DNA from 3 places in the Sulfurovum indicum genome. Region 1 is predicted to be linked to each of the others. Evidence: riboswitches for the same ligand, from Rfam matches in the RefSeq annotation. Region 1 holds a riboswitch; each other region holds the start of a gene.
What was found. Region 1 has a riboswitch for cyclic di-GMP ahead of IMZ28_RS01875 (LamG domain-containing protein). Riboswitches for the same ligand answer to the same signal wherever they lie in the genome.
Positions count from the first base shown of each region.

Region 2: another riboswitch for cyclic di-GMP. It lies ahead of IMZ28_RS03200 (porin family protein); the one in region 1 lies ahead of IMZ28_RS01875 (LamG domain-containing protein).
Region 3: another riboswitch for cyclic di-GMP. It lies ahead of IMZ28_RS02555 (hypothetical protein); the one in region 1 lies ahead of IMZ28_RS01875 (LamG domain-containing protein).

Region 1 covers NZ_CP063164.1:352,952-363,142, reverse strand. The annotation lists gene IMZ28_RS01905 (phosphoenolpyruvate carboxykinase (ATP)) at 1-220, opposite strand, end outside; gene IMZ28_RS01900 (lasso peptide biosynthesis B2 protein) at 207-665, opposite strand; gene IMZ28_RS01895 (ABC transporter ATP-binding protein) at 655-2,421, opposite strand; gene IMZ28_RS01890 (hypothetical protein) at 2,473-3,354, opposite strand; gene IMZ28_RS01885 (twin-arginine translocation signal domain-containing protein) at 3,380-3,586, opposite strand; gene IMZ28_RS01880 (hypothetical protein) at 3,589-4,368, opposite strand; gene IMZ28_RS01875 (LamG domain-containing protein) at 4,372-6,534, opposite strand; cyclic di-GMP riboswitch class I at 6,560-6,657, opposite strand; cyclic di-GMP riboswitch class I at 6,670-6,768, opposite strand; gene ribA (GTP cyclohydrolase II) at 6,911-7,480, opposite strand; gene hemB (porphobilinogen synthase) at 7,569-8,540, shown strand; gene argF (ornithine carbamoyltransferase) at 9,212-10,132, shown strand.
Region 2 covers NZ_CP063164.1:617,798-627,988, forward strand. The annotation lists gene atpG (ATP synthase F1 subunit gamma) at 1-771, shown strand, start outside; gene atpD (F0F1 ATP synthase subunit beta) at 786-2,186, shown strand; gene atpC (ATP synthase F1 subunit epsilon) at 2,307-2,693, shown strand; gene IMZ28_RS03185 (MotA/TolQ/ExbB proton channel family protein) at 2,695-3,270, shown strand; gene IMZ28_RS03190 (biopolymer transporter ExbD) at 3,274-3,660, shown strand; gene IMZ28_RS03195 (TonB C-terminal domain-containing protein) at 3,657-4,433, shown strand; cyclic di-GMP riboswitch class I at 4,559-4,633, shown strand; gene IMZ28_RS03200 (porin family protein) at 4,750-5,361, shown strand; gene IMZ28_RS03205 (MopE-related protein) at 5,374-6,570, shown strand; gene IMZ28_RS03210 (hypothetical protein) at 6,703-7,029, shown strand; gene IMZ28_RS03215 (TIGR01777 family oxidoreductase) at 7,340-8,200, shown strand; gene IMZ28_RS03220 (carbonic anhydrase) at 8,264-9,043, opposite strand; gene tolB (Tol-Pal system protein TolB) at 9,651-10,191, shown strand, end outside.
Region 3 covers NZ_CP063164.1:496,157-506,347, reverse strand. The annotation lists gene IMZ28_RS02575 (ATP-binding protein) at 1-1,260, shown strand, start outside; gene IMZ28_RS02570 (response regulator) at 1,266-1,634, shown strand; gene lon (endopeptidase La) at 1,773-4,193, opposite strand; gene IMZ28_RS02560 (outer membrane protein assembly factor BamD) at 4,366-5,013, opposite strand; cyclic di-GMP riboswitch class I at 5,259-5,333, shown strand; gene IMZ28_RS02555 (hypothetical protein) at 5,423-9,130, shown strand; gene IMZ28_RS02550 (type II secretion system protein) at 9,131-9,862, shown strand; gene IMZ28_RS02545 (type II secretion system protein) at 9,862-10,191, shown strand, end outside.

The sequences.
Region 1 (10,191 bases):
CCCAACGTTGATTTTGTACTGCAGGTGCAAACTCTCTATCTGAAAGTAGCTTCAGTTCTCTTCCCTGATTGCTATAAAATGAAATGTGAAAACGAAATACTTCCGGTAGTTTGTCAAGTGGACTTGCTTTTACCCTAACCACATCAACAAAAGCTCCCTCAATCTTTTTGCCACTTTCCAACGCCGGGATAAATTCAATATAATGATTATATGCGATCATACTTTCCCCATTCAAACACCGAAACGACAGTAAATACTCCATGTCCGCTGCCACCAGTAATAAGTATATCCCCGCACTGTGACCATGCATGGGCTTTCATCTTCTCTTCATCTCTGGCAACGCCAAGATAAAACACTCCGGAAATTCCACGTTTTTTCAACATCTTCTGTGCTGTCAAAGCCTGTACCAGACAGGCGCTTTCCCATGGTGTATGAGCTGCTGCCTGTTTAATAGCTTTGCCTATGGCAAGTGCCATTTTTTTCTCTTCTTCACTAAGCTCTATCGACTCACCTTTTTTACTCCAATGCTCCAATGGTCGGACCAATCGTTTAAAGGATATGCTCAAAATGGCGGCACGCATTATGCCCAATGTATAATAGGCTTCCATAAAAAGATTTCGCTCGTGTGCTGAGAGTTTGAAGAACTTTTTTATTTTACGCAACATCAAAATCCTCTTTTATCAATCCTTGTTTTTGCAAACTGTCATAATTCCCCTCAGCTGTAACCCTCCCCTCATCTATCAGGTAGATACGATCAGCCTGTTTTATGGTTGAGATCCGATGTGCAATAATAATGACCGTACGCCCTTTGAGAAACGGTGCCAGCGTCTTGTAGAGATGAAACTCCGTTGCATTGTCCAGAGCAGATGTTGCTTCATCAAAAATAACAACCTTTGGATTTGAGAGGATAAGACGTGCAATTGCAAGACGTTGACGCTGTCCTCCCGAAAGTTTTATACCATTTTTGCCGATAAGCGTATCGAGTCCCTCATCCAACCCCCTGACAAAGGCTTCAAGCTGTGCTGCTCCCAATGCCTCATAAATTTCTCTATCGCTCTTTACCTCTGAAAGAGCAAGGTTCATTCGAATAGTATCATTGAAAAAAAGCGCATACTGCAGCATTAAAGCCACATTCTTACGTACAACCGGAAGACCTATCTTCTCTATCGGGGTATTGCCATAGAGTATTTCTCCAGAATGCACAGGGTAAAAACCAACCAAAAGCTGGGCAACAGTTGTTTTACCGCTACCGCTTGAACCGATAAGAGCGATCTTTTCTCCCGCATTGGCCTTTAGAGTAATATTATGCAGCACTCTTCTGCCGTTTCTATAAGCAAAGCTGACATTATTTAATGAAACTGAAGTCGTTTTTTTGTTATCAAACGGATCAGATTCATGTGGATAATGTGGCTCCTGAGAAAATGAAAGCAGTGTATTGATACGCTCGAATGCCGGCTTTGTACTCTGATAGGCGATGACCAGACCCACCAGCTGCTGAACCGGCTGCACCAGTGTTGAAAGATAAAAAAGAAAAGCTATCATCATCCCGATCGTCAGATCCGAATAGGCTACAGCAGTAACACCAAGTACTCTGAAAATATCAATCGCCGTATTGATCAGCAGAGTGGAGGAGCTGTGTGCCACAGACGCTTTATACCCGTAATCAAGCGAAGTTTTTTCTATCTCTTTTGCCCGCTTTTGAAGTATACCGAAAAAACTCCTCTCCTGATTACTCGCACGTACCTGAATAAAAAGTTCCAGTGTCTCATTAAGCAGTTCATTGTAAAGTTCATAGGCTTCATGTTGACGACGCAGCAACTCTCCGGTTTTACGTCCCAGAATCTTTGAAAATCCAAAAAACAGTGGGTTGAGTATAAATACCAGCAGTGCAAGTGCCCAGTTCATCCAGAACATCACAGCAGCAATACCTGCCAACATAAGTAGCGCACTCAACGCAATCATCACCACTTGTCCGGCAAAACGGCTGATACTCTCAACATCCTGTACTGTTTTGGAAGCAATACCACCAGATTTGAGTGTTTCATACTCAGAAATCGAAACACGTTCAAGATGATGTAAAATCCGGTGACGGAGCAGATAGCTTATCTTTTGGGTAATTTTTGTAGCATAAAATATTTTTTTATTATTGAAAAAAAATGCAATGATCCGCAAAGTCAGCACTGTACTTAGAATAATGAGAACATAAACCCATACTTCACTCTCTCCATAGACTCTCGAGATCACCTCTGTCATCTTTCCGGAGTGTTCAAGCAGTACTTCATCAACAAGCAGAGGAATGAGCATTGGAATGGGCAGCAGCAGCAATGTTGCCAATGTTCCAAAAATATTGGTACGCCAAAAATCTTTTTTCTGGGAGTTAATCTGCTCATACAGTACTTTAAATGTATAGTGCCTTGTCATATTAGTCTGGTCTCTTTATTATATTGCATAAAGATAAAAGACCTTGATACTTCATATTTGACTACTGTGCACCATGACCGTTTCATACACTTCCGGTAACCTTGCAGTATCCCATGGAACAGTAATTTTATATACTCCTACACGCTTTGTCATCTCTGTAAAAAAACAAAAACGCTCCTGTTTCATAAAAGAAAAATCAATAAAGCTGCTGAAATGCAGGGCCTTGAACTTCTCTATGCCCTTGATCTCTGTTACCCCTACAGAGGCATCGGGTGCACTTTTTTCAAGAAGATAGACTGCATCAACGGGTTTGGGATCAGTAACAAAGTTTTCAACAAAATAACCAAGTGTCTCTACTTTTCTGAAAGGTCGGTGAAAAGGGTATGAAGAAGTCGCATAATAGCCATCTCTTCGTTTCTCTATAGCTATAGAGTCATCTGTGAGCATAGCATGGCCGTTTTGCATGAAAAAGTCAGTCAGTGTCGATTTCCCACCATAGGAAAAAGCTGAAAACAGTACTGCTTTGCCCGCTATTTCAACTGCCCCTGCATGAAGAAGATGATAGCTTCGTTCAAGTTCAAGTATAAGAGGTATAAAGGTATGAAGTACCCAAAACTGCAATCTTTGAAAAGTATAGGCTTGTTTTCTGACATACAGGATATTTCTCTGCTTTGCATCCCATACCAGTATCATCGTATCTTTGATCTCCAAAGCCCATGAAAGCATTCTGTCTGCCTCTCCAAAAGGTCTGCTGCTATAATATCTTATTTCCCGACCGGACATACAATACCAGTCACTTTTCAGCAAGAAATTTTGTGAAAGGGGGTAGATCTTTTTTTCTATAATATGAATTGTTTCAAGCCTGTTATGGGAGACATGGTTCTGAAAACTCTTTCGGTCCGGGAAAACAATATGTCGGTTAAATGCAGTCATTGTTCACTGTATAATACTACTGTTTTCAAACAGTCCAACCGTCAGTAGGCGGGCCTGACGGACCTGTAGAACCATCAGCATATGCACCGGACGGCCTGGCCAGTTGTCCCAAGGTGACTAGAGCAGGTGCAGCATAGGCTGCTTTTTTTAAAAAAGAGCGTCTACTGTCTCTTCTCTTGTTTTTTACTTTTTCAGATACTATCGGTTTCTGCAGCTTTTTTTTCTCTCGCACTGTTATCCTCCACTGCTCATCGGAGGTCTGCTTAAATCAAACCTTTCTTTTTTGCTTTCTGTCACACTCTTTTGCTCTTGAAGAGTATCCTTCTGTACATTTTTGCCATCTAGAAATATGTAGCTCCCGCCCATATCAGTCACATTAACCTCTTCTGTCTGCACTATCCACTGAAAGGTTCTTTCATTCATTCCGTCCATCGTAAACGTATATACCTGTGCTTTGCCGTTCAGTATAACAGGCATCTCTTTTCCGCTTACAGTATCTACCAGTTTCATATGCTTAAGCAGAGGATTGTTCATAGATCTATGTTCATGATAACGTGTACGCTTTTCGTTATCTATATAAGGGTCCAGTATATATAACCCATACCATGTCAAAGTGATCCTGGCATTGCTGTCATCAGTCTTTACAGTAAATCTCCAACTCTCTTCCGTGTTTTCCTGATAATGGTGAAAACTGGTTTTATACTCGCCCGGAGCTACACCGGCAGGGTCAACAAACACAATATCAAGATAAGTACCGCCAAACGGGCTGAGTGACTGCAGTGTATGCTTGGAGATATTGTCATCTGTATCAAGCTCTCCCAGCTGTGTACTGCCTGTCCTCATTTTTCTGACAGGATCTTCTGCCACCAGCCGAATATACCAGTTTGACGGTTTTGTCTCTGCCGCTACAGTATCAAGACTTATACTCTTCACTTCATTTACAGATTGTGTATCGGTATTACACCCTGCCAATCCCAATACCAGAATGATCGAAATCCATATATTTTTTTTCATCTGTTACTCCTGTGGGATCAACAGTTTTACTGTTTTATTTTTGGTAGAAGCGTGCAGTTTGATCCAGAAACCTTTATATGGTTCAAGCTTACATCCGCCCGGAGTAACGTCATCACATGCTGTATGTCCGTTTGCATCTGCACTGCCGTCTCCAGGATTGTACTGCCATATCTGTTTTTCCACATACCCTGCTTCATATGCTGCAGACGGTGTGTATGCAACTCCGTCAATAACAAACCGGCAATCTGCCCAATCTACTGCGGTTTTCCCCACAAAGCCTGTCATATTGTAACGGTGGGCACCCGTTCCAAGCAGATCATCCCCGCTTTCTACATCCAGTGAAACACTTTTAAGATCTACCTCTACACAGCGGTTTGCCGTACAAGCGCCATTGCTGGCATTATAATCAACGCTTACCAGGTCATTTACACTCCAGCTTTCACTGTTTCTGCTGCCCAGCCAATAACCTTTACCAAACTCAACAATATCTGTTTCACTCAACTGTGTATCCCAGCTGCTATTGTTGCTCTCACTGTAATCCCGGCGATACACAATCCAGTCAACCCCGTATGTTCCGAGCATATCATCCCCAAACACACTGCTTACAGTTTCCGTACTCGTCCGAAGCTCTGCAGGTATTCCAACTAGCTCCCACGTATGGGCACTGATAGTAGCACCACAAACGATATCTTCTCTTAAACTGCTATCATAGTTTTTCCCATTACCTTCGTTTAGTCTGATATTGGCAATATCACTATCGTTTAAGTCTGTACTGTATATTTTAACCTCATCCAATAACCCGTCAAACCAATAATTATTATATAGCTGACCTAATCTCAACGGCTCTGTCGAGTTCACTATCTCTCCTGCAATACTCTTCGTAGCCACAGGAGTGTCACTGTCAATATAAAGTGCCATTACTCCATTGCTGTATGTTGCAGCAATATAGTGCCAACTCCTTTCCCACGATGCAGGCTTCGCAATATATGCATTGTAAAAAGCACCATCTATATTAAGAGAAAAGGCAATATATTCACCAGTACCTCCATCATCATAATTCCACACCATCCAACCCTCTGACCGTGTATTGCTGCTATAATACTTTTCTATATATATTTGATGCGTATCTGTATCATTTTTCGGATACACCCATAAAGATATAGCCATTTTATCTTGAAAGTTCAATAACGGACTGTTATTTACTTCCAAATAAGAAGAAGCACCATCAAAACTTCCAGAAAAACCGACTTTGCTGTTCGTTTGATCAGTTTGGGCATTGCTATAGGACGTTGCGTTATACTTATAGAGTCCGGAATCTTTCACATCTTCGGTAATACCGCCTGCATTGTCAAACCAGTAACATTCGTCCATCCGGTAATCAAGTACAGGATATTTCTTGCAGATTGCCGCTTCCCGTACCGTACCGTCATAGTTTTTGCCGCTGAGTTCATTGTTGTAGATATCTGCCATCTCCGCTACACTCAGAACTGTATTGAAAATCTTTATCTCATCCAGCAAACCATCAAGATATTGACCAAAACCGCCATTAATACTGTCCTGGTCGACACCCAGTTTCAAACCATTCTGGGCAACAGTCAATGCTCCGCTTGCCGTATCTGGGAGTGTCGTACAAACCGGTACCGCGGCAGCTGAGTCCGGATCTATATACACACAGTTGTCCCGACCCGAACGTGTCCAGACGATCTGGTGCCATCCACTGCTGATATCCGGAATTGTCATACCGCTGCTTCTCTCGCCTTTGATCCAGACTTCAACAGTCGTTGCATCCTGAAACCAGAGCAGAGCTTCATTGGCATAAGGCAGTGCTCCTGCCGTATCAGCTGCGGATAAAATCGTCTCATATCCGCTCACTGGTGCTTTAACCCATGCCATGACCGTAAAATCAGTCAAACCATCCATTACATTTTTATCAAGGTTAACCATATTGGTCACCCCGCGCAGATAGCCGCTGCTGTTAATCATAGCATCCGAAGAGAGAGTTGTTGCATCAATGGCAGTTCCGTTATAGCCGTTGCCGCTGCTATCATTGACTTCACCGATGCTGCCATTCCAGTAACACTCGTCCATACGGTACTCGGCAACAGGTGCAGCATATAGAAAGTTGCCTATAAACAAAACCATTGAAATGATTATTCGCACATTCACAGATATACCTTTGTCAAATTGATCTATAGGCAACCTGGCGATCTCATCATCTACTTTCGGGGAAAATATCAGAGACCCATGGCTTTCCGGCCCTGCTTCGCAACAGGTGTGGCAGTTGTGTAAAATTGATTGATATGAGGCAACCTGGCGATCTCATCATCTACTTTCGGGCGAAAATATCAGAGACCCATGGCTTTCCGGCCCTGCTTCACAGCAGGTGTGGCTTTTTCTTTGCTTACAATAAAATGAATATTATACATGCTGTTTTATAAAAAAAATCTTATATATTGCAGAAGGGGTTATTATATCATAAATAAAAAAAAATAAAAACTATAATGATATAAAAATATAAACTATAACTATTATTTTTTTTAATCTATAGTAAATGTCCCAGTTGCTCTTTTTTGGTTTTCAAGTACTCTTTATTATACGGATTCGGGATAATCTGTATAGGAAGTCGTTCTACGATCTCTATAGATCCGAGACTCTCTATCTTTTTTGGATTATTTGTTAGCAACTTGAGCTTTTTAATATCAAAATGGTTTAAAATGAACTCTACGATCTCATAGGTTCTTTCATCGGCAGAAAAGCCCAGCTGATGATTGGCCTCGACAGTATTATAGCCTTTATCCTGAAGCGCATAGGCATTTACCTTGTTGAGCAGACCGATATTCCTTCCTTCCTGGCGGTGGTAGATGAGCATACCTCCCTCTTTGGCTATAAGCTCGAGAGCAAAATGAAGCTGTTCTCCGCAGTCACACTTGACAGACCCGAGCGCATCCCCTGTCAGACACTCGGAATGGACCCTGACTATGGGAGTATCCGGGAGGCTTTCGGTAAAAAGTGCAAGATGTTCTTTCCCCAAACCGTCTTTAAAAGCCTGGATCCTGAAGGTACCGTATTTGGTCGGCAAAGCAGCGATTTGTGATATCTCTATGTTTTTCATGAAGAGATTATACAGAAACAATTAATAATTAATAATTAACAATTAATAATTAGTGTAAAATAACACAAATAATTACAAAAGGTCGTGTATGTTTGCCCGTTTTAGAAGAAAAAGAATTAATCCTGTATTGAGAGATCTTCTACAGGAGACACATTTAAGCGTCAATGACTTCATCTATCCTCTCTTTGCAAGAAGCGGTGAAGGCATCAGGGAAGAAGTAGCTTCCATGCCTGGCGTATATCAGATGAGTATCGATGAGATCGTCAAAGAGTGTGATGTACTTAAAAGACTCGGCATTATGTCTATTATCCTTTTTGGAATCCCGGATGTCAAAGACAGTGTAGGGAGTGATGCGATGTGTGAACACGGCATCATTGCCCAAACAGTAAGAGAAGTCAAAGCAGCACATCCAGAGATGTTCGTTGTAACCGACCTCTGTTTCTGTGAATACACCGATCACGGACACTGTGGTGTACTCGACCCGGTTCTGGAAACAGTTGACAATGACATTACTCTTGACAACCTTGCAAAACAGGCAGTTATTCATGCCAAAGCAGGTGCTGACATGATCGCCCCTTCAGGCATGATGGACGGAATGATCCAGGCGATCAGAGGTGGCCTGGACAGTGCGGGATTCGAGAATCTACCTGTCATGAGCTACTCAACCAAGTTCGCTTCAGCCTACTACGGCCCATTCCGGGATGTAGCAGAATCAAGTCCAAGTTTTGGAGACCGAAGAAGCTACCAGATGAACCCGGCCAACCGGAGAGAAGCTATTGCAGAAAGTGTTGAGGATGAGCTGGAGGGAGCAGATATCCTGATGGTCAAGCCGGCACTCGCCTATATGGATATTATTCGCGATGTTAGAGAAAATACTGCTTTGCCTTTGGCAGTCTATAACGTCAGCGGTGAATACGCTATGCTCAAAATGGCTGCCAAAGCAGGTGTTATAGACTATGACAGAGTCATGATGGAAACCCTGCTTGGCTTTAAACGTGCCGGTGCAGATATCATCATTACCTACCATGCAAAAGAAGCAGCGATACTTCTAGGCAAATGAAACTGTAAAAAACTGCTGTCTTTAAGCCAAAATATGCATTAGAATCACTCGAAGTTCACCAAATGCCTATGGTGCAATGATTTGTGTGAAATACAGTGATTTCTATTGCATAATTCGGGTTTAAGGCCCAAGCCTCTACTTCCTATAGATTTTGTACAGTTTCTATGGCATATACTGCGATGTGGATAGAAATAACTATACTGCACAATATAACTTCACTTTATGTTTTCAAACCTTTCATGATTGATCCTTCACATCTTTTTAAATTCAAGGTCGTCTTTTTTATCTCATATGCAAACCTACTCCGCACAAGAATCGATAGTATAAAATCAGGAAGTCAAGACAAAATGGTGAAAAAATCTACTCTAACACCATGTTTTGGACCGGAAATGAGTAACAAAGATAAAAAAATGATTGCTTCCTAAATGTTTCATCTATACTATTACAAGTAACACAGTAAACAAATGCTCCAGTTTCATTACTATATTGCTACCCTCAGATATCACCGTATACCCTGTATACAGATGATCAACAGACACATGCACGATTATATTTTGATAAAAATATCAACCTTGCCTTTCCTCTTAAATATAGAACCCTCAATAATTTTATGGTAGAATAATTTCTTTTAAATTTTTAACTGATTTTATGGTTAAAATAAGGATGGTCCTATGAGACATTTTTTAACGCTGGCAGACTTTACGAAAGAAGAGCTGCTGGAGATGATCGATCTTGCCGTTAAGATCAAAGTACAGACCAAACGCAAAGAGTTTGTTCCCTATCTGGAGAGACAGACACTGGGAATGATCTTTGAAAAAAGTTCTACACGCACCCGTGTAAGCTTCGAGACCGGTATTTATCAACTCGGAGGTGTAGGACTTTTTCTTTCTGCCAATGATATTCAGCTTGGGCGCGGTGAACCGATGAAAGACACTGCACGTGTCATCAGCCGTATGGTTGACATGGTCATGATCCGCACTTTTGAACAAAATAAAATTGAAGAGTTCGCTGCCTACTCCAAAGTACCTGTAATAAATGGACTGACCGACTCTTTTCACCCTGTACAGCTGATGACGGACTACCTTACCATGATCGAATTCGGCAAAGCAGATGATCCTGTCTGTGCATATGTGGGAGACGGCAACAACATGACACACTCCTGGCTGATGCTGGCAGCGAAGATGGGCTTTGAGCTTAGAGTAGCTACACCCAAAGGATATGAGTGTGACCCGGATATCGTAGCCCAGGCGGAAGCATTTGCAAAAGAGAGCGGTGCAAAACTTATTTTCGGAAATGACCCAAAAGAGGCAGTCAGAGGGTGTGATGTTGTCACAACAGACACCTGGGTCTCCATGGGGCAGGAAGCTGAAAAGGAGATCCGCCTCAAAGCCTTTGCCGGCTACATGGTAGATGAAACAATGATGAGCCTGGCAAAAGAAGATGCTATTTTTCTACACTGTCTGCCTGCCTACCGTGGCTATGAAGTGAGTGAAGAGACTTTCGAAAAACATGCAGAGGTGATCTTCACCGAAGCGGAAAACAGGCTCCATGCCCAAAAAGGGATTATGGTATGGCTGGATCAGCATCGCTGACATAGCCGAGCGTTCAGCGCTAAGCGTTAAGGGAACCTTGAGAATTTTAACAAATAAAA
Region 2 (10,191 bases), 260 kb from region 1:
GCAAAAAGATCACGTGTCTACGCAGAAAAACTGACCGAACTTCTCAATGAGATCGCGCAGAAGATGCAAAAGGCAACTGATGATCTTGACAATGTCTACTTTAGAGCGGTAGAGAAACCGCAAACGGTAGATATTGTTTTCATAACGGCAGACAAAGGTCTTTGCGGTGGATTTAATGCACAGACTATCAAGAGAGTCAACCAGCTGATTGCTGAGTACAAAGCGGCAAACGTCAAAGTACGTCTTAGAGCGGTAGGAAGAAAAGGTATTGACTACTTCAAGTTCAATAATATAGAGTTGAACAATGAGATAGTCGGTCTCTCTGCTGCACCTGATTATGCGACGGCGGCTGAGTTCATCTCTGAAGTTTCACAAGCTTATCTGAATGGTGAGACAGACAAGATCATCATGGTACACAACGGATATGTGAATATGATCACACAAGAGATCAGAGAAGATCAGGTTCTTCCGGTCGATCCGTCCAAGTTGGAGTTAAACACAGTTTCTGCTTCAGAGCTTGAGGTGGAACCTGATGAAGATGATACTCTGCTTGATGCATTGGTCAAACGCTATGTTGAGTATACAATGTATTACTCTCTTATCGATTCGCTTGCAGCAGAACACTCTGCACGTATGCAAGCAATGGATGCAGCGACAAAAAATGCAAAAGAGATGGTCAAAACATTGACCGTTGCCTATAATAAAGCAAGACAAGAAGCGATTACGACTGAACTCATAGAGATCATCAGTGGTATGGAATCAATGAAATAATTAGAGGAGAAGTAATGACAGGTAAAATAGTTCAGGTTTTGGGTCCGGTAGTAGATGTAGATTTTACAGACTACCTTCCTGAAATTAACGAAGCATTGGAAACTACACTTGTTGTAGATGGTAAAGAACAGAGATTGGTACTGGAAGTTGCAGCACAGCTTGGTGACAAAAGAGTAAGAACCATTGCTATGGATATGAGTGAAGGCCTTGTAAGAGGTCAGGAAGTAAAAGCAACTGGTGCTCCGATCAAAGTTCCTGTAGGTGAAGAGGTACTTGGACGTATTTTTAACGTGATCGGTGAACCGATCGATGACAACGGACCGTGTGATGCAAAAGAGCACTGGTCAATCCACAGAGATCCTCCTCCGTTTGAAGAACAGAGTACAAAAACCGAAGTCTTTGAAACTGGTATCAAGGTTGTAGACCTTCTTGCTCCATATGCCAAAGGTGGTAAAGTAGGACTCTTCGGAGGGGCTGGAGTTGGTAAAACAGTTATTATCATGGAGCTTATCAACAACGTTGCAATGAAACACAGCGGTTACTCTGTATTTGCGGGTGTTGGTGAAAGAACACGTGAAGGTAACGACCTTTACTTCGAAATGAAAGAATCGAACGTTCTTGACAAAGTTGCTCTGTGCTACGGTCAGATGAATGAACCTCCGGGAGCAAGAAACAGAATCGCTCTTACAGGTCTTACTATGGCTGAATACTTCCGTGATGAGATGGGACTTGATGTTCTTATGTTTATCGATAACATCTTCCGTTTTGCGCAGTCTGGTTCAGAGATGTCTGCACTTCTTGGACGTATTCCTTCAGCAGTTGGTTATCAGCCGACACTTAGCCGTGAGATGGGTGCACTCCAAGAGCGTATTACATCGACTACCAAAGGTTCTATTACTTCCGTTCAGGCTGTTTATGTACCGGCGGACGACTTGACCGATCCTGCACCGGCATCTGTATTTGCCCACTTGGATGCAACGACTGTACTTAACAGGTCTATTGCTGAAAAAGGTATTTACCCTGCGGTCGATCCATTGGATTCAACTTCAAGAATGCTTGATCCTCAGATCATTGGTGATGAGCACTATGAAGTTGCACGTGGTGTCCAGCAGACACTTCAGAAGTATAAAGATCTTCAGGATATTATTGCAATCCTTGGTATGGATGAACTTTCCGAAGATGACAAACTTGTGGTTGAAAGAGCTAGAAAGATCGAAAAATTCCTTTCTCAGCCGTTCCATGTTGCAGAAGTATTTACGGGGTCACCAGGTGTATATGTTACATTGGAAGATACCATTGAAGGATTCAAAGGTCTTCTTGAAGGTAAATATGATGATATGAATGAAGCAGCATTCTATATGGTAGGAAATATGGCTGAGGCTATTGCGAAAAACGATAAGATCAATTCTAAATAGGACGCTTCAAAAGCAAAGCTCATAAAGTTACATTGGAACCGAGTCGACCTAAGAGGTCGGCTTGGGAAGCCAGCTATGTTTCAGTAGAGCTTTTACTATTTGGTTTACTAAAGGAAAACTATGGAACTAATGAAGCTTGAAATCGTCACACCAAACGGTGTGATATTCGATAACGATGTTCGTCAGGTAACACTTCCGGGGTCTGAAGGAGAGTTTGGAGTACTTCCTAAACATGCTACCTTGGTCTCACTGCTTGATACCGGTGTAATCGATATCGTAAAAGCTGATGGCAAGGAAGTAGCGGTTGCCATCAACTCCGGTTATGTCAAAGTTGACGAAGAGAAGACAACCTGTATCGTAGACGGTGCTGTTGCACTCTCCGGAGAAGATACAGACCTTGCCAAAGCACTCAATGAGGCAAAAGAACTTCTCAAAAAGGCTGAGTCATCCAACACGGTTATCGCAGCAGCGGTAAGTAAAGTAGAACAGATCGGAAAGTCTCTTTAAGTTGGGTTCTCTTCTAGATTATTTCATCAACAGCAGTGCGATCACCATTTTCGTACTGCTGGTGCTTTCACTCTATTTTATAGCTACCTTCTGGATATTCCTTGACCGCTACTATATTATCTCTGCCCGTATCAATTCGGAAGCGCGTTCTCTTAAGTCACTCTATACAGGTCAGTCAAAATCAGTGGCCGACAACTCACTTATTTTTACTTATCTATCACGTGTCAATAAACCAAATAAAGCCATTCTTAATGCTGCTGCTTCAGATGCCATTCGTGTCTCAACCAAAGGCTTGACCTGGCTTTCTATCATTGCATCAACCTCTCCCTTTATCGGTCTTTTTGGAACCGTTATCGGTATTTTGGAAACTTTCTCCAAACTTGGAGCAGAGTCTTCGGCTTCGCTCACAGTAGTTGCGCCAGCTATTTCTGAAGCACTCATTGCAACTGCAGCGGGGATTGCAGTTGCGATCTTTGCCTACAGTTTTCATCTTATTCTGAAACGTAAAGCCTATGAGCTCTCTTCTCTTCTTGCTTCCCAGTCAGAAGTGATACTCTCTCAAACAACAGAGGAGTAGACCATGTTTTCATGGGATGACAATCCGGATTTGAATATCACTCCGCTGGTGGATGTCATGCTGGTACTGATGGCTATATTGATGATCACTGCACCTACCATCACTTTCCAGGAACAGATCGATCTTCCGCAAGGTTCCAAAACTGTTAAAGTCACAAAGCCAAAAACGCTTACTATACGTATGGATAAAAACCAGAAGATATATATGGGTAAAGAGAAGTACACTCTCGCAACGTTCGCAGACGATTTTGTCAACAAGTCTGTTGATTACGACAAGAATACTGAAGTCTATATCCGTGCTGATGAGCGCTTGAAGTACAAAGATGTGATGTATCTGCTTAAAAGTGTTAAAGCTGCCGGTTTTGAAAAGGTCTCTCTTATTACGCTATGAAGCACAGAATACTGAGGATAGTCTGGGGAGTAGCATCGGTGGGTATCTACTTCTCAGTGGTAAGCTTGCTTATTTTTTATTTTAATCAGAGGGAGGTACGGGAGAAGAGGCATTATGTCAAAAAAAACGAGCATCGAATACAAGTAGCGCTTTCATCACCGAAAAAGAGGGTTGTCAGTAAACAAAAGAAACAAACCAAATCCAAAACAGTTCAGAGGCAAAGAAAGAGCACAAAACAAAAAAAGCATACACAGAAAAAAGTGATCAAAGAGAAGGTTGTCAAAAAGGTTGTAAAGAAAAAAGAGCAGAACCTTAGCAGACCCAAAAAGAGGCCCAAAGATCTTTTTGCCAATATTAAAACAGAAAAAAGAAAACCGCTTATCCAGGTTAGCAGCAAGCCAGTTTCAAGTAAACCCAAAAAGCAGTTGTTCGAAATAAGGGAAAAACGCCCAAGTGCGAGTATGCATATCAGTGATTCACTGAAGGTGCAAAAAGAGATGGACAGCGGTGTGGAAGATGCCTATCTTGCAAAGGTGCAGGAGATGCTTGAAGGGTGGCCGGCACAAAGTGATTTTGCCGGTGAGAAGGTTAAAGTACATCTTAAAATAAGACCAAGCGGCTATTTTGAATTTGTCATCAAACGAAAGTCGAACAATCCTGCTTTTAACGAGGCATTGAGTGACTATCTGAAACAGCTGCAGGAGTTTGGCTTCGGTCCTCATAAAGGAAAACGTACTTATCTGTTCGAAGCAGAATTTATTGCAAAAGATTGAGTTGTTTCCCTGCTTTACCATTATTAGTCTGCTGTTTGGTTCTGGCTCTGATGATCATAGAAGTCAAACGTTTCTTAAGTTTTATAGTATAAAATAACAAAATATGATATATTTTGTCATATTTTCTGCAATAAAGCCAAACCTGTTGCGAGGCAGGGACGGAAAGCCATGGGTCTTCCCAAGATCGCCAGGCCGCTCAGAAATCACACATATTTTACAGTTATGCAGCTTAAAAGGCTTCCAGTGTCTTTTTGGAATGCGGGGTGTTCAAGTATGTATCAGGTAGTAAAACTGACTATACATAAAAGGAGAGAAAATGAAAAAGGGAGTATTGTCTTTAGTGTCGATTCTGGCACTGAATGGAGTTGTGTATGCAGGAGGTAATATTGTACTTTCAGAACCAGCAGTGGAAGTACCGGCAGAGGTTTTGACAGGGTTCTATGTAGGTGTAGGCCTTGGACAGGCTGATGTCGATAACGATACCTCAAGGGAGAACTGGGACAGCAGTACACTCCTGTTCCAGGCAGGTTATCAGTTTAACCCGTATGTAGCTGTTGAAGGACGTTACAGTTTTGGTTTTAATATGGATTATGATAAAGGCGTTACACTGGGGACATATAATGGCATACCCCTGGATAATGATTTCTCAAGCTGGGGATTGTATCTAAAACCGATATATCCGATAGGCAATTTCAATCTTTATGCATTGTTAGGATACGGAGGTCTTCAGCTGAGTGATATCAGAGGCGGGGATGCCTATGAGGATGGTCTCCAGTGGGGACTGGGTACAAGCTATAGCGTAACAGAACGTATCTCTGTGTTTATGGACTATGTCTCTTTGTATGATGATACAGGATTTGACTATGTAGGTACATTGGACAGCTGGAATGCCGATACATGGACGATCGGTATCTCGTATAAGTTTTAAAAGGAGTTGGAGATGAGAAGAGTATATAGAAAGATAGCATTGATCGCACTATCGGGTATGGCAATGACAGCCTTAAGTGGATGTTTGGGAACAGGGGGAAGCACTTCGGAGAGTGGAGCAGGAGATGCATTCGGGTCTGCTTATGTGCCGGCTTATCCGACTGAAGCTGATAGCTTTGAAGGAGCAACAGGTGACAACAACATGTCAACTGCATCAACGATAACTGTCGGTGAGCCGTTACAGGGGCGCAGTATTTTCCCTCAAGGTGACTATGACTGGGTCAAGGTAGAGTTGGAGGCAGGAGTTGTGTATGATTTGTTTACAACAAACCTGAATGAAACTGGTGATACATATCTTTATCTGTATGATGATAGTGGAAATGAACTGGATAGTGATGATGATCATATAGACTATGATAGTTTTATAGAGTTTAATGCAACATATACAGGAACTTTTTATTTGAAGGTGCGCTCTTACAGTGTTGAAGAGGCCACTTCATATGAGTTAGGGGTTCGTGTACATATAGATGAAGATAATGACGGATACTCTGAACCATTTGACTGCAATGATAATAATGATACTATTTATCCCTTTGCAACTGAGATAGCAGGTGACGGTATTGACCAGGACTGTTCCGGTGTAGATGCAATTGCAAATGGTACACCAGATAATTATGAAGAAGATGATGACTTCAATAGTGCAAAGCCAATGCCGGAAACACAGGGTTCCTATGAGGAAGTACAGCACCGTAATGATATATTCAGTCAAATGAGGACACTGCATAATACGTCAGATACAGATTTTTACACAGTGACTATTCCTGCATATTCAGCAGCATATGTAATTGAATATGCTGGATATATGAGTGGAAACACCTTGAATAGTTATGAGTGGTATGTATATGATGAGAACCACACAGAGATTAATAATGGTACACCAGGGGTATATGAATTAGTTAGAAATGACAGTAGTAGTGAAAAAACCTATTATATTGAAGTACGGTCAAATGGATCTGATATCGGGTGGTATGCTCCTGCTCTGGTACATATTGGAGAAGACAGAGACAGAGATGGTTACTATACAATGGATTGGTATGGAGACTGTAATGATGCAAATGCTTCCATTTATCCTGATGCCAATGATGATAATGATACCGATGGTATAGATATGAACTGTGACGGTGTTGATGGTTATAATAGCAGTTATTAATCTTAAAGGTAGAGGTTGAAATATAAAGCTGTCGTAGTAATCTTGGTTATAGGGGTTGGCGTAGTACTGTACGGTTTGCTGAAGCCAACTTCTCAGGTGGAGAAAAAAGGTAGATATATTCCACAAAATATAATGCATGCTGTTTGGCCGACCAATAAAGCGAAGAGTGACATATCGCCGAAAGGGTCCCATGATAGTTACTCTCAAGCACATCAAAGTGATCCAAAAGAAGTGAAGGGCTCATCTTTAGTAGGGTCAGCAGCAGAACATGTTGAACGAGAAGCACTTTTTGCAACACGAAGAGAGAAGATAGAGGCTCGTAAACAGTATCAAAAAGAGCGTTATGAGTGGAGAAGAAGACTGAATAAAGTGTTACAGCAGGCAAAAAAAGATGGTGATTACTCAAAATACAATATGATCAAGGAGATGGAACCTGACAAGGAATTATTTTTAAAGTAAAGATTATTTATTAAGACCGTTCAGGGTTTGGTCCTAATTGATAGTTGCGCAAATGATATTGCAATTCAGGAGCTTTATCAAAACTTTCTTCAAATGAGATAGAGAGCTGTGAGATGGTGAAGCTCCAGTTCTGTATCGGTATAGTCTTTCGTGTTGATCTGCCGGAATATGGTACGTTTTGCATAGCTGCAAGACGGTCTTTTTATCCTGTCTGTTCTATTTACACATCAATTACATAAATATATACTATTGTGGAAGAAGGTATTAAAGTGTAGTCCGTGTTAAAAAAGGACAGCGATGAGGAGTCTTTATGCAAAAAATAGCTATTGTGGGAGCAAGCGGCTTTGTCGGAAGTTATCTGAAAACCGTTTTTCAAAAAAACAGATATGAGATCGTGGCTTTAAACAGCAGGGAAATGCGTAATGAACCTCTTCAGATAGCGAAGATGATAGAAGGGGCTTCCGTACTGATCAACCTTGCCGGTGCTCCTGTTATTCACAGGTGGAGTGAAGCCTATAAAAAAGTACTCTATGAGAGCCGTATAAAAACGACTGCAAAAGTGGTAGAAGCGATACGATTGCTGAAGCAGAAACCGAAGATACTCTTCTCAACTTCAGCAGTGGGTATATATGCAACGGGAGGACCCATGAGTGAGTCAAACTATACTTATGGTAATAACTTTTTGGCAACGATCTGTAAAGACTGGGAAGCAGAGGCGATGAAGGCCCAGGAGATGACAAGAGTCGTCATATTCCGTTTCGGTATCGTACTCGGTAAAAATGGCGGAGCCCTTGAAAAAATGCTGCCCTCGTTTAAATTGGGGATTGCAGGGACAATAGGAGACGGCAGTGAAGCTTTCAGTTGGGTGCATATAAACGATCTTGCCAGAGCCTATCTGTTTGTATTGGATCATACGAACATGGAAGGCGTTTACAATCTTACATCACCTAACCCTGTAACCAACAAGGTCCTCACGAAAACTTTGGGAAGGATACTGCACCGGCCGACATTGATCCCTTTGCCTGCATTTGTATTGAAGCTCTTTTTTTCCGAAGGAGCGACAGTTTTGACTGAAGGACAGAATGTGATCCCTGAGAGATTGATACAGGAGGGATTTTCATTTGAGTTTGAAGAGATTGAGGATGCTTTAAGAGAAGTATTGAATAATTAGAGTCACTGAAGAAGTCAGTGACTCAATATTAAAAAACAGAGTTGTTGTCACAAAAGTGTAAGACTACTCTTCTATCAGTCTACCGTTTGTTGGCTGAACAGGTCTGTTGTTCGGGAAGCCAAAGAGGCTGAAAAATGTATTGATCTGCTCTTTTGAAGCGTTAAGAGGGGTTTTGAATACATGCCACTTGACATTTTCACTGCATGGAGGAGTTGTAAGCGATCCCATGAATTTATAGTACTCTTTGTCTTTTGGCATCAAAGCTTTGATCTCATCGGCACTCAGTCCGCATTTTACAGCTTTCCCTACTTTCAGTGTGGGCAGTTTTTTCCATACTTTGTCCAAAACGGGATTAGCCTCTCCTTCATTGAACATGACTGCAATAACTGCCAGTTTGCCGTCATCTGTTGCATGTACAAAGTGTGCTTCTAAAGGAAATGCATCTCCGTTAATATTGTTTTCGCTTGGTACATGGAAGTGAAACTGTTTAAGTTTATATGTAACTCCATCGATGTTAAAGAGACTTCCCTTGTCAATATTGATCTGTACAGTATGTCCATTGTTGACAATAGTTGTAGAACCTGCTTTATAGTGAATATCCAATGGTTTCAGCTCTGTATCTTTGGTTGGAATGATATTGATAGGGGATTGCTGTTTCCCCTCAGAACACATATGGTATTTTGCATCAAGTTCACTCCAGTGGCGTGGTCCTGTATTGCCCATATACCCCCAGTGCTTTGTATGCGTTTCATGATGGACGGTCTTTTTGTCATTTGCCTGAATCGTTGTTGTAAGCAGTAATGCCGAGATTGCTATGGCTGAGCAGGTTAAGTGTTTCTTCATCTATTCTTCCTTTGTGTAAATGTAGCTTTATTTTAAATTAGTCTGGTTAAATGGTATGTTAAAAGGCCTCAAAAAGGAACAAAAAGAGGGTATTTTTCATTTTATTGAAAACAAATAGACAAATAGATCATAATATTTGATCTGTTTATTCAATAGAACATAGCACAAGAAATATATCTTGCAGCGGAAAGTGTATCTGTACTTCTTTTGTATTCTTTTTGTTTAGATCAGTACATGAGACTTGAAAGAGTATATCAGTATTACCTCTTTACTCCTGCAAAACAGTAATTGTGATCTGGATTTATGACAATACTTTTCTGCGGGATTGGAGCGTGACCTCCCTGAAGTCTTTTATCCATTTTGGATTCTTCTGACTCAGCCGGTATAAAAGGATGAAAGTTTTTGACGACCTGATAAGAAGATTTTCATTAATACTCTTTTGTTACAATTCTCCCACAATTAAAAGATATGATTTGAAAGATTTTATCTTCATTTATGGTGGAGCAGGTTATTTCATATTTATTAATGGGGGTTTCAACTCCGCCTTGTTACAATGCATAGTAAAAATCTAAAATTTTCTTAAATGAGTGAGTGTAAAGGATTATAATTGCGATATCTTCTATTTGTATTGGTGACACTGAATTTCTTGTCTGCTGTAGATGCCACATTGACTATTGAAAAAGATGTAGAACAGCGTACACGTATCGCTCTGGAAGACGGTTCGGCTTTTCCCAATGAGCAGCTTTTCAATATTTTGCTCTCCGATTTTAAGATCTCCGGGCATTTTCTTGTTGATGAGACTCCCCGAAAGGGGGTATTTGACGGTGGAGTGATTGACCCTGCACTAAAATCCCAGGAGTATGTACTCAAATATACGATGAGTCAGACCCAGGGGACAAAGCTCTCAATAAGACTCCTCACAGCATCTGACGGCAAGGAATTTTTTAAAAAGAGTTATGCTATCTCATCTGCAGCAAAAATGCCTTTTTTGGCACATAAGGCAGTCTCTGATATTAACAAGGTATTGAGATATCCAAGTATCGACTGGATCAACAGATATGTTGTCTTTTCCCGTTATCTGACTCCAAAACGCAGCGAAATAGTCTTGGCCGACTATACTTTCACTTATGAAAAAACGATAATTCGTG
Region 3 (10,191 bases), 140 kb from region 1:
TTCTACTTCTCTATCCCGCTTGAAGAAGTTTCATCAACAGGTACCAACTACAATCAGGCCTTTACGGACATGACCATCTGTAAATATCAGGAAGATATTCCGACCGTACTTGACAACTACCTTGCCTCCTACTTCGAATATTTCGGTCCGGAAGTCAAACACTTTGAGTCAGTAGGTGAACTCAAAGAACTGAGTGATCTGGGTATCTGTAAAACATTCTGGCTCGATATCGACAAGACAAAACAGAATATCATTGATGCTGTAGCCAACGTCGACAAGTCGAAACTGATCATCATTGCCAATGTCACCAGCCGAAATAAAATTGAGGAGATGGGTGTAAGCCAGGATAATGTTATCTTTAAACCGGTTACATTAACAAAGCTTAAAGCAGTTCTTACCAGAACAGCTGCGACCACACCTGAGCTGGTAGAAAAAGCGCTTCAATCACAGGCAACACAGTTTGATGCAAAAGTCCTGGTGACCGAAGACAACATCATTAACCAGAAGCTGATCAAGCGTGTCCTTGAAGATCATGGTATTACCGTTGATATTGCAAATAATGGACTTGAAGCATTTGAAAAACGAAGAAACAACAACTATGACCTGCTCTTTATGGATATACAGATGCCGGTAATGGACGGTATAGAAGCAACCCATGAGATACTTGACTATGAAGAAGATGAAGAAGTTCCACACATACCTATTGTTGCCCTGACCGCCAATGCCCTTAAAGGTGACAGAGAACGTTTCCTTGCTGAAGGAATGGACGAGTATATCACCAAACCGATCGAAACCACTGAACTGCTTTATGTATTAAACAAATTTCTTTCAGACAAAGCAAAAAACAGCACTGAGGCAGCGGACAGATCAGCCGATGAAAGCATCTCTACTCCTGAACCTGAAATTGAAGAGATTCCGATAATAACTGAAGATGAGCCGATCAGTGTAGAAGAGGTTTCTCTGGATGAACTTATACTCAATGATTCAAACAAAAACAAAAAGATACTTATTGCCAAAAAATTCCTTCTGGAAAGAAGAATTCTTACCAAAGTTATTGAAAACTTAGGGTATGATTACGAAATTGTTGAAGATATGGATGAGCTGGAGGCCAAGCTGGCAACCGGCGACTACGACATACTCTTTAGCGATGCAGAGCTTATTACAGAGAATCTAAAAGCTCATAATAAAGATATAACTATCGTTACAGAGAGTAACGAAAAAAATGAAATTGAAACTATTATAAAATCACATAGAGGATAATAAATATGGGACTAAAAGTATTAGTTGTTGATGATGATATGATCAACAGAATGTTATTAAAGACACTGCTTAAAAAGAATACAAAAGTCACTGAGATCATTGAAGCAGAAAACGGCTCGGATGCTTTGAACAAGATGAAACAGGAACAGGGTATCGATATTATACTATTGGACATCATGATGCCTATCGTTGACGGTATAGAGTTCTTAAAGATATTCAGAGCAGATATGGCTAACGCTCATATTCCTGTCATAGTTCTCTCGACAGATGATACTCGCAAAACAGAGGTCTTCGACAATGGGGCAAATGACTTTATTAGAAAGCCTGTCAAGGAGGAGGCTCTCTTTGTCAAAATAGACCAGTGGTCAGACTAAGAGAGTTAAGAGTTAAGAGTTAAGAGTTAAGAGTTAAGAGTTAAGAGTTAAGAGTTAAGAGTTAAGAGTTAAGAGTTAAGAGTTAAGAAAGATCTCATATTTAATCTTCCTTGAACCTTAACCCTTTCTGCTTGACCTTTATTTAATCAAAGCTTCACGAAGCACTTCCTGTACATTCGACACCCCAATGATCTTGATGTTCTCTTTTACCTCTTCTGGAATATCATCGAGATCTCTCTCATAATTCTTCACAGGGATCAATGCTTTTTTTACCCCGGCCTTGTACGCAGCAATAAGCTTTTCTTTCAAGCCTCCGATCGGTAAGACTTTCCCTGTCAGTGTAACCTCTCCTGTCATCGCCACACGATTGTCTACTTTCTGGTTACTCAAAATAGAAGCAATCGCTGTTACCATGGTAATACCGGCACTCGGGCCGTCTTTTGGCGTTGCACCTTCAGGAACATGAATATGCAGGTCATACCGCTTATAGACCTCGCTCGCATCTACCTGAATATTTTCTTCATGCTCTTTGAGTGTATGGGGGATAGCAGAAGAGGGGATCTTAAGTTTTCTCTCATCAATAAGTATTTTTACAACAGAATGTGCAATACGTACAGATTCCTTCATAACATCTCCCAGACTGCCGGTCAGCTGCAGTCCGCCTTTTCCTTTGATCTTGATCGCTTCTATGGTAAGAACATCACCGCCTACTGCTGTCCATGCAAGTCCTGAAACCACACCAATCTGCGGTTTTTTATCGATGAGCGAGATCTCAAAGACTTTTTTATCAACAAATTTATCCAAATTCTTTCTTGTGACCTGTACCAGTTCTCTTGTTTTGTCTTCCAACAGCATACGTGCAGCTTTCCGCATCAAACCTGCAATACGACGTCTGAGATTACGGACTCCAGCCTCTCTGGTATACTCATCGATAAGTATACGCAGTGCTTTATCGGAGATATGGAACTCTCTGGCTTTGAGGGCATGTTTTTTCAACTCCTGCGGGATCAGATAACGTTTGGCAATTTCAAACTTCTCTTTTGGTGTATAGGAGTTCAATCCGATGAACTCCATACGGTCACGCAACGGTGCAGGAATACGTCCGACATCATTGGCCGTTGCAATGAAGATCGCTTTACTGAGATCTATGTTGAAGTTCAGATAGTAGTCTCTGTATTTGCTGTTCTGTTCAGGATCAAGTATCTCAAGCAGTGCCGCTGTCGGATCCCCTCTCATGCTGCGTCCTACTTTATCGATCTCATCAAGTACAATGACCGGATCCATACTCTTGGCCTCTATAAGCCCCTGTACCAAACGGCCCGGCATTGCACCCACATAGGTACGTCTGTGTCCGCGTAGTTCATTCACATCTTCCAGTCCACCCAGTGCAATACGCACCAAGGGTCTGGCAAGAGCATGTGCAATAGAGTTTGCCAAAGAAGTTTTTCCCACACCGGGAGGTCCTGCAAAACATAAGATCGCTCCACCGGTCTCTTTGGGCTTGATACCACGCAACATTGCCAATTCACGTACCGAAAAGAATTCCACTATACGCTCTTTGGGTTTCTCCAAAGAGTAGTGATCTTTGTCCAGTTCTCTGGAAACATCTTCTACAGAGAGGTTCTTTTTACTCAATTGTCCAAACGGCAGCTCCAATACCCACTCCAGATAACTCTGAAGCAGATTCGCATCGGCAGAATCAGGGTGCATACGGGCAAAGCGGTCAAGCTGTTTACTGATCTCTTTATAGGCATCCTCGCTCATTTCCGGTTTAAGCTGCTCTATCTTCTCCCTAAAGTTGGCGATCTCTTCTTCACGCTGCGTATCCATGCCCAGTTCATGCTGTATCTCTTTGAGCTGTTCTTTTAGAAAATACTCTTTGTTGGTCTGCTCAATCTTGCTGTGTACCTTACTTCGTATCTCCCGCTGTACTTTAGCAGATTCAATCTCAGAAGTGATCACATCTATAAGCCCCAAAAGACGCTTCTCGATATTTGGCTCGATATAGAGTGCATAAGCAACTTCTTTATCAAGTTTCAACATCGAAGAGACAAGATCGGCAATACGCTGCGGCTCATCATTCTCTTCAATCGTACGAACAAGATCGGCAGGGACATGGGAACTTAACGTTGAAAGCTTTTTGATCTTGTCTCGCAGTACATCCATCAAAGCATCCGTCCTGAGCTGATCATATGGTTCCAGTTTCACTACATCAATAACTGCTTTATTGATCTCCCCCGGTAACGGTTCGATAATCTCACCGCGTGCCAATCCCTGGAAGAGTATTTTTACTCTTCCGTCAGGAATATGTACTTTTCGCATAATAGAACCGATCACTCCAACCTTGTACATCGCATCGAAATCACGGCTTCCCTCTTTCCCGGCTACAGAAGAGGTTACAAAAAGCAAAGAGTTGTTCTCCATCGCATCGGTAGCTGCATCGATATCTTTCTGATTGGTCAGAAAGATCGGACTGATCATAAACGGATAGAGGAAAAGTTCATCCTCTACAACAATAGGCAGTTGGCTTGGAAATGCGTCATAATCACTGAGTTGCATGGTAAATCCTTTGGACTGTTAATAATAACGGTTTGCACTTCTGCGAAGTGCTTTTATTAATTCTGAAGAGAGTATAGCAGAGATAGGTTAAGAAAAATTAAATAAAAGCAAGGCCACTGTACCGTATTCCAACATTGTTACTTATTCATTTTGGTTAAAAGCATCTCCGCTTTTAATCGAAAATTTTCCCGATGATCCCTTTTTCAGGCGGGGTGATGTCGGCCATCTCGACCACGGAATTCTTATTCTTGTCACGGTAGATTTTCGCAGCCTTAGGCTTGTCTGTACGATCATAAAGTGCTGCAATGTTCTCATTCAGCAGATACTGTGCCATATGCAATCTTACCAACAGAGAGTTAACAAGCGGTCTGTATTCCGATCCCGGATATCGCAGCAGATATCTTTTTGCAGTATTGATACTATCCATGATCAGTTTTTGGTCTTTATAAACATCTTTCACACCGAGAAATGAAGCCTTGAGTTTCATAAATTCCATATATTCACGTCTCTCCTCATCGGCATACCGCTTGTTATACTCATCAAAATAGTAGTTAGCCAACAGATACTCTTCATTCTGCATATGTGCATGCGCAAGCATCATGATGGCTGTCGGCATCAGCGGTGAACGCATATGCTCACTCTTAAGCGAGATATAGTATTCGTCAGCTTTGTCCATATTCTGACTGCTGATACTGTCTGCAATACGCTTATACCAGTAGAGTGCCGGCTTATTGAACTCGGTTACCTCTTCATCACTCCCGCACCCCATCAATACAAAGACCATCGCCAGTCCTAACAAAAGACTCTTTTTTAACTGCATACCTTACCTCATTTTTTGTAATAATTGATTATATCATATCCCAAACTATGTAAAAAGTGTATTAGTAATACCTTCAGAGATGCCAACATAACAAAATTTGTCATTTGTTTGACAAATTGTTTCCAATATCAGCAAAAGATCCCATTTCTTACTTCTTACATTTTTGAAAACCTGAACTATTAATAATAGTTATTTTATATTCATTTTATAAAACCTGTGCTATCCTATGAGTATGAAGTACTCCTATGATGGAAAGCCAAACCCGTTGTGAAGCGGGGACGGAAAGCCACGGATCTGACACAGACAGCCGGGTTACCAACCATAGACATATAGCTAATGTTTGGCTCATCATTGTATGTACTGATAAAGTCTTACCCAAATAATAGATTGGGTTAATAAAGGTGTTATCATGGGAGATCTAATAAAACAATTTTTCAACCTGCTGCTCTTTCCATTGTCATTTCTTAAAAACAGAAAAGACCTTCTTTTTCTCTTGGCAGGGTTGTTCATCATTTCAAACAACAGCTGGGGATCGCCTGTGGGTCAAACTTCTGTAACAGGAGAAGAGCCAACGGCAACCGTCACCTCTCAAGATGAGCATGACGATGATGAGCATGACGATGAAGAGCATGACGATGAAGAGCATGACGATGACGAGCATGATGATGACGAGCATGACGATGACGAGCATGATGATGACGAGCATGATGATGAGCATGATGATGATTCTGATGCTCCTGAGTACCAAAACGAATATACCTGTGGTGTTTTTGGAAGTGTACTGGTCTCCTATACAGGTATAGATATGGTTCAAAATGATGTCTACAATGCCTGTGAGGTTTCAGTTAAAGACTACAATTTTGAAGAAAAAGTGGTCGGGAGCGCAACTGCTCCATCTGTTACCTGCTATGAAGATATGGGAAATACTCTTTGTGAATGTACAGGTGAACACTGCAGTAACGACAATACCTGTACCATTGTTCCAGAACCCACAAACCGTTATGAGCACGACTTTATCTCTACTACAGTAGATACAACTACTGAAACTGATGATGACATTACATTTACCGAACTGGAATACGGCAGTTATACATTTACAAACAACAGTAACGCTGGTGATGGGCAGACGATTACTTTTGATCCTCAATCTACATATAAAGACAACGACAGAAAAGTGATGCTTTTGGGTGATATTGTCAATGACGGAAACAATCAGAAAATGGTATTTAGCGAAGGGGACTACTATTTCAAATCATGGGATATGCAGGGAAACCAGATTGACATTGAAGTGGAAGGAGACGTACGTATCTTCATAGAAGGTGACCTTATTTATGACGGCAACCATGCCAATGCAGAAAACCCTGAAGATTCACTCTTTATTTATGTAGGAGGAGATGCTACCTTTGGAAGTAACGGCGGCGGGAACAGCTGGATCGGAACTTTTCTTTATGTAGAGGGAGATGCTGTAATACAAAACAGTGCAAATGCCGCTGACTTCTTTGGCAGTTTGGTTGTTGAAGGAGCTATTGATATTCAGGGTGAGAATATTAACTTCATCTATAATGATGCCGCAGACAGCATCGGATTTGGCGAGTGTAAACTCTGTTACGATCCGCCTCGCGGATCAAACGGGATAGACTTCTTTGCCTTAAACTTCTGTACTCCCTTTACTCCATGCGATATGTATGTACCTGTGCGTAATACTTCATCAACAGAACTCGATGATGTTAAAATCATAGAAACACAAAGTTCTCTTGCCTCATTTAGCTGGGGAAGTAATTACGAAGTTCTTGATCAGGATGGCAATGTAGTCCCCGATACCAGTGCAGGCTATAACAGTGAACTCTATCTTGACTTGCCTATGGACTTCAGTATAGGGTTGCAAAATGGCTATATCACCTATAATGCAGGAGACGACTACCCTACCTATGAACCGGATGAGCAGTATTATCAAATGCATAAAAAGATTAACTTCGGAATGAGTATTGGAGATTTCAGCCAACTAATCTATTTCGGACAGTATGTTGACGATGCCGGACGATACTACAACGTACAGCTTGATCCATGTACCGTTACATTGGAAACAAGTGAGCCTACCTATACCACAGGCCCTTTTGATGCCTGGGATACGTTTAGAGACATAAACGACAGAAATATTTCAACCAAAATTGCTGCACAGGCTTTCAATCTTACCATAGCCAGTATCAATGAAAGCAACAACGCGACAGAAACAAAAAACAATATAGATATCAAGTTTGCTCTTTATGACATCAATACAAATCGCTACATCTCTTCTTTGTACGACTTCAATGCCTCATCATCTGTAACAACAGAACAGAGCTTCAATATATCCAATGCGCATAAAAATGTTAAAGTCGTTTTTAAAGTATGTGCAGACTACAGCGGTACTGACTATACACTCTACCCATATGACGAGTGTGACAATACTGCATGTATACCAAATGACAAAAACACTTCCAACGACCCATGTCTAAGAGAGTTTTTCAGCAGTGATGCGTTTGCCATAAGACCCTATGCCTTCAGAGTCTTTGGAAAAAATGAATACAAAAGAGCAGGTGAAGAGTTCAACCTTACGATCAAAGCAGTGGATGAGAACAACTTCAACGTAACAAGCGGGACTGTCAATGATGTACAGGGAGTTGCAGATTACAATGAGAGTCTCAGCAGCCTGCAGGTAAGCTCATCTTTTTATGTCCCTACCGATGCGGAAACCCAACAGATGAACTTTGATGTCTATGGTACGAGCAATATAGACCGCAGCAAGGTTGCCTATTGCCCAAGTGCCGGTTCCTTCAGTATGAGTGGAGAAAACTTTGCAGATGGCGAGGTCAATGCCACACTCCAATTCTCGGAAACGGGTATCCTGACTGTCACCGTCTCGGAAATCAACGGAAGCGAATTTGCCCGTATTGATCTTGACGATACCAATGATTCCCAAAGATTTATCAGACCTGGAAGCGAGATCTACGATGAAAGCCATGTAGATAAAACAAATATTTTACTCTTCATTCCCTACCAGTTTGATACCGAAGCGGTATACGGCACTACCACCGGCCAAAACTGGCTCTATATTTCCAATGAAGTAAAAAATGCCAATAATACGTTTACTACCCCTCAAATGGCTGCCTATCTTAAATTTAAAATAACTGCTAAAAATAAAAATGGACAAACCGTTAGCAATTATACAAAAACCTGCTTCCCGGATACAGATGAAGCCAATGCACCGAGAGTAAACGACCTGAAGCTCAACAGTACTTTTGACCTCTTTTTGGACTTTACACTTGACAGCCAAAGAGATACAGCTATTTCTTTATATACCGAAGATAATGCATCAGGTGCTATATGGACACCTAACAAATCCCAAAATCTAACTTCCGGCAACAACCATGTACAAGAGTGGATAGGTCCTTTATTCTTTGGGAATGGAATAGGTGAGGCAACCGTATATTTCAATATTGACAGAAGTATGAATACTCCGATCAACCCTCTTGTTATGCGTGTAGCAGATGCCAACACTTCAACATCGTGGATGAACAATGCCGGTGCAACCAATATTTTCAACGGAGACACAGGCAACACAGTCGATCATAATATCAGCTATCTGTATGCAAGAGCCAAATCGTCCAAAGATTTTTATGACAATGTCACAACTGCCAGTTTCAACACACCGATCATGGTGCAGGTCTATTGTACTGCTGCGAACTGTCCTGATGTGGATACAGAGAATGGACAGACCAATGAGTATGAATGGTGGATTGCCACTTCCCACGACATGTCAAACGGAGACGGCAATATTACTTTGACAGTCAGCAGTGCAACCGGCAGTATTGCCCCTGCTTCTGTTTCTATCAACAGTGGCGACAACGGTATAGACAACAGCATTTTTGTTTCAGGTACAGCTCCCAATATCGTAGATATTGACTTTGATACAAGTACAAGCAGCTGGCTTATCTATAATAAAAATGACGACAGCATTCCATCGCCGTTCTACCGTGTTCACTTTATCGGAACAGGAGAATGGGCAGGCTATGGCAAAACCGGAAACGTCATGGAAACAAACGCCAGCTCCACTGTAAACAGAAGACTGGGATGGTAAATGGGCTATAGGTTACGAGATGCTGTTGCCATGATAGAGCTTATTTTTGCACTGCTTATTATGGCGATTGTGCTTATGTCGGCACCAAGGCTTATCAGCACTGCTACAAAGAGCTCCTTTGTTGCATTGCAGCAGGAGTCCATTAATGAAGCTGCCTCCCACATCAATATGATCATGGGATACCACTGGGATGAAAACACAACAGATGAGCGTTATCTGGACCCCATACTTACTGTTTCTGCTACTGGAGATACAAATCTTTCCTACAAAGTACAAAACAGTTGGCGCATAGGTACGCCAAAGGAGAGTTCCAGATCTTTCATACGTCAAGACGGAACAGGCAATATAGCTGCAACTGCACCTTCAAAACTGGGAATGGAAGCAGGAGAGCCTCCTGAAGATGATGTAGATGATTTTATAGGGGACTATACTCTGATAAACGAAGGAGTAACCACATCAGATGTTGCTGATAAAAATATCAATGTTGCCACCTCTGTCAGTTATGCGCTTGATTCCCCTTCCGGTACTACAGGACCATACGATACAACAGGCGGAGACAGACGAATTTCGTTCAATGATCTGACAGATACGAATGCCGGGAGTACTAATATAAAACATATCAGTGTCACACTTACAAGTACAAGCAATGTAAGCGAATTTGAGAAGTCCATTGTTCTTCATGCTTTTGTATGCAATATTGGTGCATACGAACTTGAGAAAAAGGCATTTTAATGTATTTAAAACCATCTGTACACAGACCGGCCTATACATTACTCGAACTTGTTTTTGCCATAGTTGTACTTGGGATTGTCTCCGGAATTGGTGCGGAAATCATTGCAAATGTATATGAAAGCTATATCATACAGCGCGCACAACACAGGGCATCACTTAAAACAGAGCTTGCATCCCTCCAGATAGCAAACCGGCTGCGATACGCCATTCCCGATACTATTTACCGTATCAAAAGCGATGATACACTCGAAAGTACCAACCTGCCTCTTTCCGGTACAGGAGACAGCTATAAGGGTATTCAATGGGTCGGTTATGACGGAGACAGTTTT